Regions from separate parts of the Sulfurovum xiamenensis genome, predicted to be linked through region 3. Evidence: riboswitches for the same ligand, from Rfam matches in the RefSeq annotation. Region 3 holds a riboswitch; each other region holds the start of a gene.
What was found. A riboswitch is a leader RNA that binds a small molecule or an ion and turns the genes downstream of it on or off. The one in region 3 is predicted to bind cyclic di-GMP.

Region 1: linked by a shared signal. The riboswitch ahead of PF327_RS03055 (EAL domain-containing protein) and the one ahead of PF327_RS01630 (PAS domain-containing protein) in region 3 are both predicted to bind cyclic di-GMP.
Region 2: linked by a shared signal. The riboswitch ahead of PF327_RS09260 (hypothetical protein) and the one ahead of PF327_RS01630 (PAS domain-containing protein) in region 3 are both predicted to bind cyclic di-GMP.

What each region holds. Positions count from the first base shown of each region.
Region 1 covers NZ_JAQIBC010000001.1:592,673-594,947, reverse strand. Annotated here, with positions in the region: gene dnaG (DNA primase) at 1-450, shown strand, start outside; gene PF327_RS03065 (peptidylprolyl isomerase) at 501-803, shown strand; tRNA gene PF327_RS03060 (tRNA-Ala) at 867-942, shown strand; cyclic di-GMP riboswitch class I at 1,123-1,223, shown strand; gene PF327_RS03055 (EAL domain-containing protein) at 1,264-2,275, shown strand, end outside.
Region 2 covers NZ_JAQIBC010000007.1:58,958-61,232, forward strand. Annotated here, with positions in the region: gene wbaP (undecaprenyl-phosphate galactose phosphotransferase WbaP) at 1-572, opposite strand, end outside; cyclic di-GMP riboswitch class I at 805-884, shown strand; cyclic di-GMP riboswitch class I at 1,026-1,112, shown strand; gene PF327_RS09260 (hypothetical protein) at 1,245-2,275, shown strand, end outside.
Region 3 covers NZ_JAQIBC010000001.1:308,917-311,191, reverse strand. Annotated here, with positions in the region: gene PF327_RS01635 (hypothetical protein) at 1-667, opposite strand, end outside; gene PF327_RS01630 (PAS domain-containing protein) at 686-1,099, opposite strand; cyclic di-GMP riboswitch class I at 1,177-1,251, opposite strand; gene uvrC (excinuclease ABC subunit UvrC) at 1,398-2,275, opposite strand, start outside.

The DNA of each region.
Region 1 (2,275 bases), 280 kb from region 3:
GGCATAGCTCCTTCACTTTTTGGTAAAGAGACCAATGTAGCCAGAGCAAGAGAGAGTTTTACACAAAAAAGAGATGATGTGGCGCACTTGAGTATCTTAAAGACACTCATTGAAAATCCTAACCTTATAGATAATGTGCTCAGTGTCATGGATATAGAGATGTTCGGTACCTATGCCGAACTGTTTACGGCACTTATCAATGGAGAGAGTGAACATCCCGGACTGGTAGGGCTCAGTGTAGATGATAGTCTGGAAGTCATGAATGAAGAGGAACTCAACAGTGTACTGCGCAATTTTCTCATCAAGCATTATGATTTGAAATTAAAAAGTATCGCAAGTTCACAACAGATACCATTTGAGAAAAAGAGTTTTCTCATACGTAAGATAAGAACCGATATCATACCTAGATTGAAAAAAGGTGAATTGGTTGCTTTTGAAGCGGGGATATGATTATTTTACTTGAAATCAAGGACAAATAGTATATAAACGATGCAGATTCAATCAAAAGCAAGGAGATAATAATGGCAACAGCATCAGCAAGACACATATTGGTCAATGACGAAGCACTCTGTAGGGAACTCAAAGAGAAGATAAATGCAGGGGAGATTACCTTTGAAGAAGCAGCGAAGCAGAATTCCACGTGTCCTTCAGGCGCAAGAGGTGGAGAACTGGGAAGATTTGGTCAGGGACAAATGGTACCGGAGTTCGACAGAGTCGTGTTTAATGATGAGGTAGGTGTCGTACATGGTCCGGTAAAAACACAATTTGGGTACCATCTGCTTGAAATCACAGAACGTTCGTAAAAAATTTACAAGATAGGTAAAAATATATCTATCTTGTGCTAGAATCCTATGTTTCACATCTTTGGGGCATTAGCTCAGCTGGGAGAGCGCTTCGCTGGCAGCGAAGAGGTCATCGGTTCGATCCCGTTATGCTCCACCAAACTTCATTTAAATAACCAATACGATCTATCCAGCCAGCTATACATCGGCTAAAATGGATTATACATTCAATGATTGTAACATTTTTACTACTGAAAAAAGTAACATAAGTAAATATAATGGATTATGTTTAGAATTATCATATTAGTTTAATGTAAATGATTTATAATATATGATACTTTTGTAAAAAAGCTACACCTGTCGTGAGACGGGGCCAGAAAGCCATGGGTCTTGCATACTCTATTTTATAGATGTGGATGAAAAGATCGCCAGGTCACACAATCAGTATAAAAACTCATACAGAACGATTTCAAGGTATGCTATGCTCGACAATATGCACTTTTATGATTTTATGCACAAACAGATACTTGTGGTGATCGCATTATTTGCCGGTACCGGTATAGGCTATCTTTATATCGGATGGCTCTATTCTTCTTCTTTGTTTCCTGAACTTTTATGGTTTTGTTTTGTACTGTTACTCTCTTTTTGGGGATATAGATTACATAGGAGCTTTTTAGAGAATGATCTTAATATGCAACAAAAAGAACAGTGGCTTGGGCAACTGAGATACTTTTTATTCAGTTATTTCTCTGTTTGGACGATTATGTTTCTGATATATACATCACGTAGTGATATAGAGTTACATTATGTGGCCATAGCAACACAATTGGGGGTTACTGTTGTCTCTGCGACCATTTTGGCCTCACAAAAAAAGCTGGCTGTGTTTACTTTGGTCACGCTTATGCTGCCTTTGACCCTCTATTTTATCTTTGTAAGTGAGTTCTATAGTTATCTATTGGCATTTTTTACCATCGTTTTAGGTGGTGTTTTGCTCTATGCTGCGCACAATACCTTTAATTATCTTATTAAAAGTCAATTCCAGGCCTATCATGATGCTTTAACGACACTGGGGAATAGACGCTATTTTATCGAACTGCTTAATGACGCCATGAAAAGCCAAAAACATGATCATCAGCATATTTATCTGTTATTGATCGATCTTGATCATTTTAAGACCATTAATGATACTTTGGGCCATGATATCGGGGATGTGTTGCTTTGTCAAGCAGCAGACCGTATGCGCGTGCTTAGTAAAAAGCATCAAAATTTTGTATCCCGTCTGGGCGGAGATGAGTTTTGTATTCTCAGTGCTTCATTTGCAACGGAACAGGAGTGTCTTCATAATGCATCTCAGTTTTCCGAGGAGTTACTGACATCGATCAGAGAAAGTTACCATATTGAAGAGCATTCTTTATACATCAGTGCCAGTATCGGTGTGAGTATTATCAGTGATCCCAAAATGGAAGCCAGTAATTTTATCAAAGAAGCGGATA
Region 2 (2,275 bases), on a different contig from region 3:
GGGATATGCACTTCATTATTTTCAAGAGATCTACCATCATCCAAGAACCCTATTACCTTATATCCAAGAAAATGGTTTTTCATCATTTTATCAGCAAATTCTCTTCCTGGCCCATTATTCCCAAGTATAAGAATAGGCTCATACCATATTTTTAAACGATATAAAAGATTTTTACCATAGAGTCTAAACATAGGAAAGATCATCATACTAGTAAGCCACAGTAAGATAATGAATGACATGGATAAATGCTCCAGAAATCCAATAATAAGAGCTATAGTGGTAGATAAAATAAGTGATTTAACAAGAATTCGTGACTCTTCTGAAAAGGTTTCCCTTCTAGAATACAAACCTTCATAGCTTATAACAATTAAATATATGATAGACAGCCAAGCGTAGTCCTTTAAAGTACTAAGTTCAAGGGAATCTAGACTTAACACTTCAAAGGAGATTAATGTACTAAATGCATAGGCGATACCTACTGAAGTAAAAAAAGAGAGTGAATCAATTATAATTAAGCCGATAACAGAAAAAATATCATTTTTCCAAGATTTACGCCTTCTGTCTGTCCACATATAAATCACTCCAAACTACCAAATATTTATATTTTATATTATTACATCATAGCTAAATATATTATATTATCAAAATACAAAATGGTGAAGCAACAGTAATCTAAATTTATATTTCATCAAATAAATTGATTATAAACATATATTTTAATTTTATATTATTTTCAGTTTAATTATGTATTATTCCGGTACAACTATGATTTAAGATACTACTTAATCATAAGTTATATTAATAAAAGTATTAGGCCAAACCTGTTGTGAAGCAGGGACGGAAAGCTTCAGGTCTTTTGAAAAAAAGATAGCTGGGTTGCATTTATTTTGACATATCGTATCTCAAACGATGTCTCTTAATAAATTATAACTTTTATATAAAGTTTATAATCCTAATCCTAATAAAAATTCAGGCATGTGGGTAATATTGAGGTAATGCTCTTTCAATATAATTCCCACCAAGTTAGTGAGAAAAGCTAAACCTATTGTGAAGTAGGGACGGAAAGCCAAGGGTCTCATAATAATGATTCATGAGATAGCCTAGTTGCCTTTGTTGAACACAACAAAGTAATGCTATATTTATAGTGGTTTATTCAATTCTTCATAGAAGAACTCCCTCCCCCTACCTTTCAATATATTTTCTTCACAACAATACACGTTCATACACAGAAGGAATATAAACGAATGTTTAGACTTAACAATATCAAACATAATGTACTTATACTGTCTTTTGCAACATTGCTTGCAGGTTGTGGCGGTGGAGGAACAGCGACTACAACAGATTCAACTACAACAGATCTCACTACAGCCCCAACAGAAAAAGTAGTGAAGATTGATATCATTGTCACAGCTACAGAAGATTCTGCCACCATCGAATGGAATCCCTATGGATATACTACAAAATCTGTAGAGTATGGTACAAGTAATAAGTATGGTTCAGTAGTTACAGTACAAGAAGAAGGTACTGTAACCTTATCAAATTTACAAGCTGCTACAGAATATCACTATAGAACAGTCTCTGAAGATGAGCGAGGTAGACTCATTGTAAGTAGTGACAACACATTTACAACACTTGCAAGTACACAACCGATTGTAACTGATCCAGTTCCTACAGAACCAATTGTCACGGAACCGATCATAACTGAACCAGTGCCAACAGAACCAATCGTAACGGACCCAGCACCAACAGAAACAAACACAACAGAACCGACTGTCACGGAACCAGCGCCAACTAATCCAATCGTAACGGACCCAATTGTAACTGAACCTGCGCCAACTGATCCAGTCGTAACTGAACCGGCACCCGTATGTCAAAGTGGGCCTGCAATGCAACAAGGACAGGTTAAAGATAGTATTTCAGGTACTGGTCTAGCCGATGTTACAGTCACAATTGCCGGATGTACTACAAAAACCGATGCAAATGGATACTATACACTTAATAATATAGTGGTTACTGATGAAGCAGTAGTAAACTTTGAAAAAGAGGGATACCCTCTCGGTAGTACCAAGATCCAGATCACAGAGACATCCGGAGATGGTACAATTTCTACAAATTATCTAGAATATACTATGTATGCCTATAGTGGGGAATGGACTAATGGTAGAGTATGGACTTATGAGAGCCAAAGTGGAGCCACAGGTGGTGCAGTTTTAATACCTGCAGGTACCATTCATACAGATACAGTAGGAAATATCTATAATGGAATTGTTTATAG
Region 3 (2,275 bases):
AAATACCGATCTGTTGACACACTTTATCGATATCTACAAGAATTTCAGCACTCTCTTCTGACACAGTTTTCTCACTAGCTACTTCTTCTTTATCGGATAAGCCCAAGTCAAGGATCTCTGTATCTTCGGTCATAATATCGAGTGGTGCTTCTACCGTTTCAACACTGCGCTCTGTCTCCTCTTCCATAACAAGGTCAAAGAGTTCGTTATCCTCTATGGCAAGCTCCGCCTCTTTACTTGTATCTTGACTACCAAGAGGAGTGATACTTTCTGTTTCCTCTTCCATGACAAGATCAAAGAGTTCGTTGTCATCGATAGCCACTTCTTTTTCTTCACTGCTTTTCTCTATTTCCAAAGGTGCGATATTTTCTATAGTATCATCAAGTGTTAATACCGATAGATCATCTTCAGCAGCTTTTTCCTCTTCTGTTTGGATTTCAACCAATGTGATACGACCAAGCATACTTGAAAGGGAAGTTTTAGAGACCGGAAACATTGTATCATCTTGACCTGTTGTGATCTTGATATCTGTTTCGGATAAATCAAATCTTGTATCGCCTAATGCAATTTTTAATGATAATTCATCGATATGCGATAAACCGCATAATTCCAATAGACTTTTATCTGCAGCGATAATTTGATTTGTTTCATTTAGTATATAGTACATTTTGTTGACAACCTCTCTTTAATTACTTTCTTTTTCTAATAAATCCCTGTATATAGGAATTGTCTCTGTTACTTCTGTTTCAGATGCCGGTCTTCTGGCTGCAGTATAACCAGTGATCTCTCCATCAACGATGATAGGTGAAATATGTGAATAAACCCAATAATATCTGCCATCTTTTCTTAGGTTCTTTACGATACCGGTCCACTCTTTTCCGCCCTGTATTGTGTCCCAAAGTTCTTTGAATGCTGCTTTTGGCATATCTGGATGTCTGACGATATTGTGATTTTTGCCTACGAGTTCATCTTTGGTATATCCTGCTATTTCACAGAATTTTCTATTCGCGTATGTAATGATGCCTTTAAGATCTGTAGAACTTACTATCAAGCCTTTTTCAAAGATATACTCTTCATCAATTGGATCAGGTCTATTCATTGTATTATTCTCCCCCCTTTTGTAGTGTGTAGTGTAAGAAGTGTAGTTCCAATAAACTCACAATCATAAAGTTTACTGTTTGCAGCCTGGCAATCTTTATAAGACCCATGGCTTTCTGTCCTCACTTCACAATGAGTTTAGCTTTTAATTTAACGTTATGTATTACATAAGATGCACTAGAACATTGTTGTCTGGAAATACTGCAAACATAATAGCACTGCTAAAACTCTATAACAACTAAACTAAAAATAGATTGAATTAAGAAGTTTTTTAGTAAAAAATATTAAATTATGGTTGTTTATGGATTATAATTTTTAATAATGTTAGAGATTTTTTTATTCGTAACTTTTTCTATTTCTTCGTAAGATGCATTCTCTATGGCTTCAAATGTTCCGAAATAGTCGATCAACTTTTTGAGGGTTGCTTTACCTATGCCTTTTTTATTCAGAAGTGAGATTTGTGTATCCTCTTTACGTTTTTTGTTTTGGTGGTAGGTGATGGCATAACGGTGTGCTTCATCTCTTTGGCGCTGTATCCAGTGCAGACGTTTGTCATTTGCTTTGAGCTCAAGAACACCATGGGAGGTATAAAGGATGTCCTTGGCCGCACCTTTCGCACGGTGTGCTTTGGCATCGAGCTTCTCTTTGGCTATAGCTATGACATCAAGATTGACATGGGCTTCTTTTAGAAGTTTTTTTGCAAGATTGAGATTGGCTTGTCCTCCATCAAGTATCCATAGGTCTGGAGCAGGTTCTTCTTTGAACTTCTCTATCCGTCTGGAGAGCATCTCTTTCATCTGTCCATACTCATCACGTTCATGCAGGATGTATCGTCGGTATGCTGTTTTATCCCATTTGTTTTCATCCCAGACTACCATACCACCCACGGTAGCAGCTCCCATAAGATGAGAGTTATCAAAAGTTTCTACACGGTAAGGAATGACAGAAAGGTCAAAGAGGTCTGCTATTTTTTGTTCCATGAGCGTATCGCTTTGCGTTTTACGCAATAATTCTTCGCAGTTCTGCAGGGCTAGAGAGATCAGTTTGGCTTTAGGGCCGCGTTGAGGGGTAAGTATCTCTATTTTTTTGTTAAAGCGGGCAGAGAGACTGTGTGCCACCTGTTCTGAGTCTTCAAAGGTATGGGCCGTAAGGATCTGTTTGCTTATATTAGGGGTAT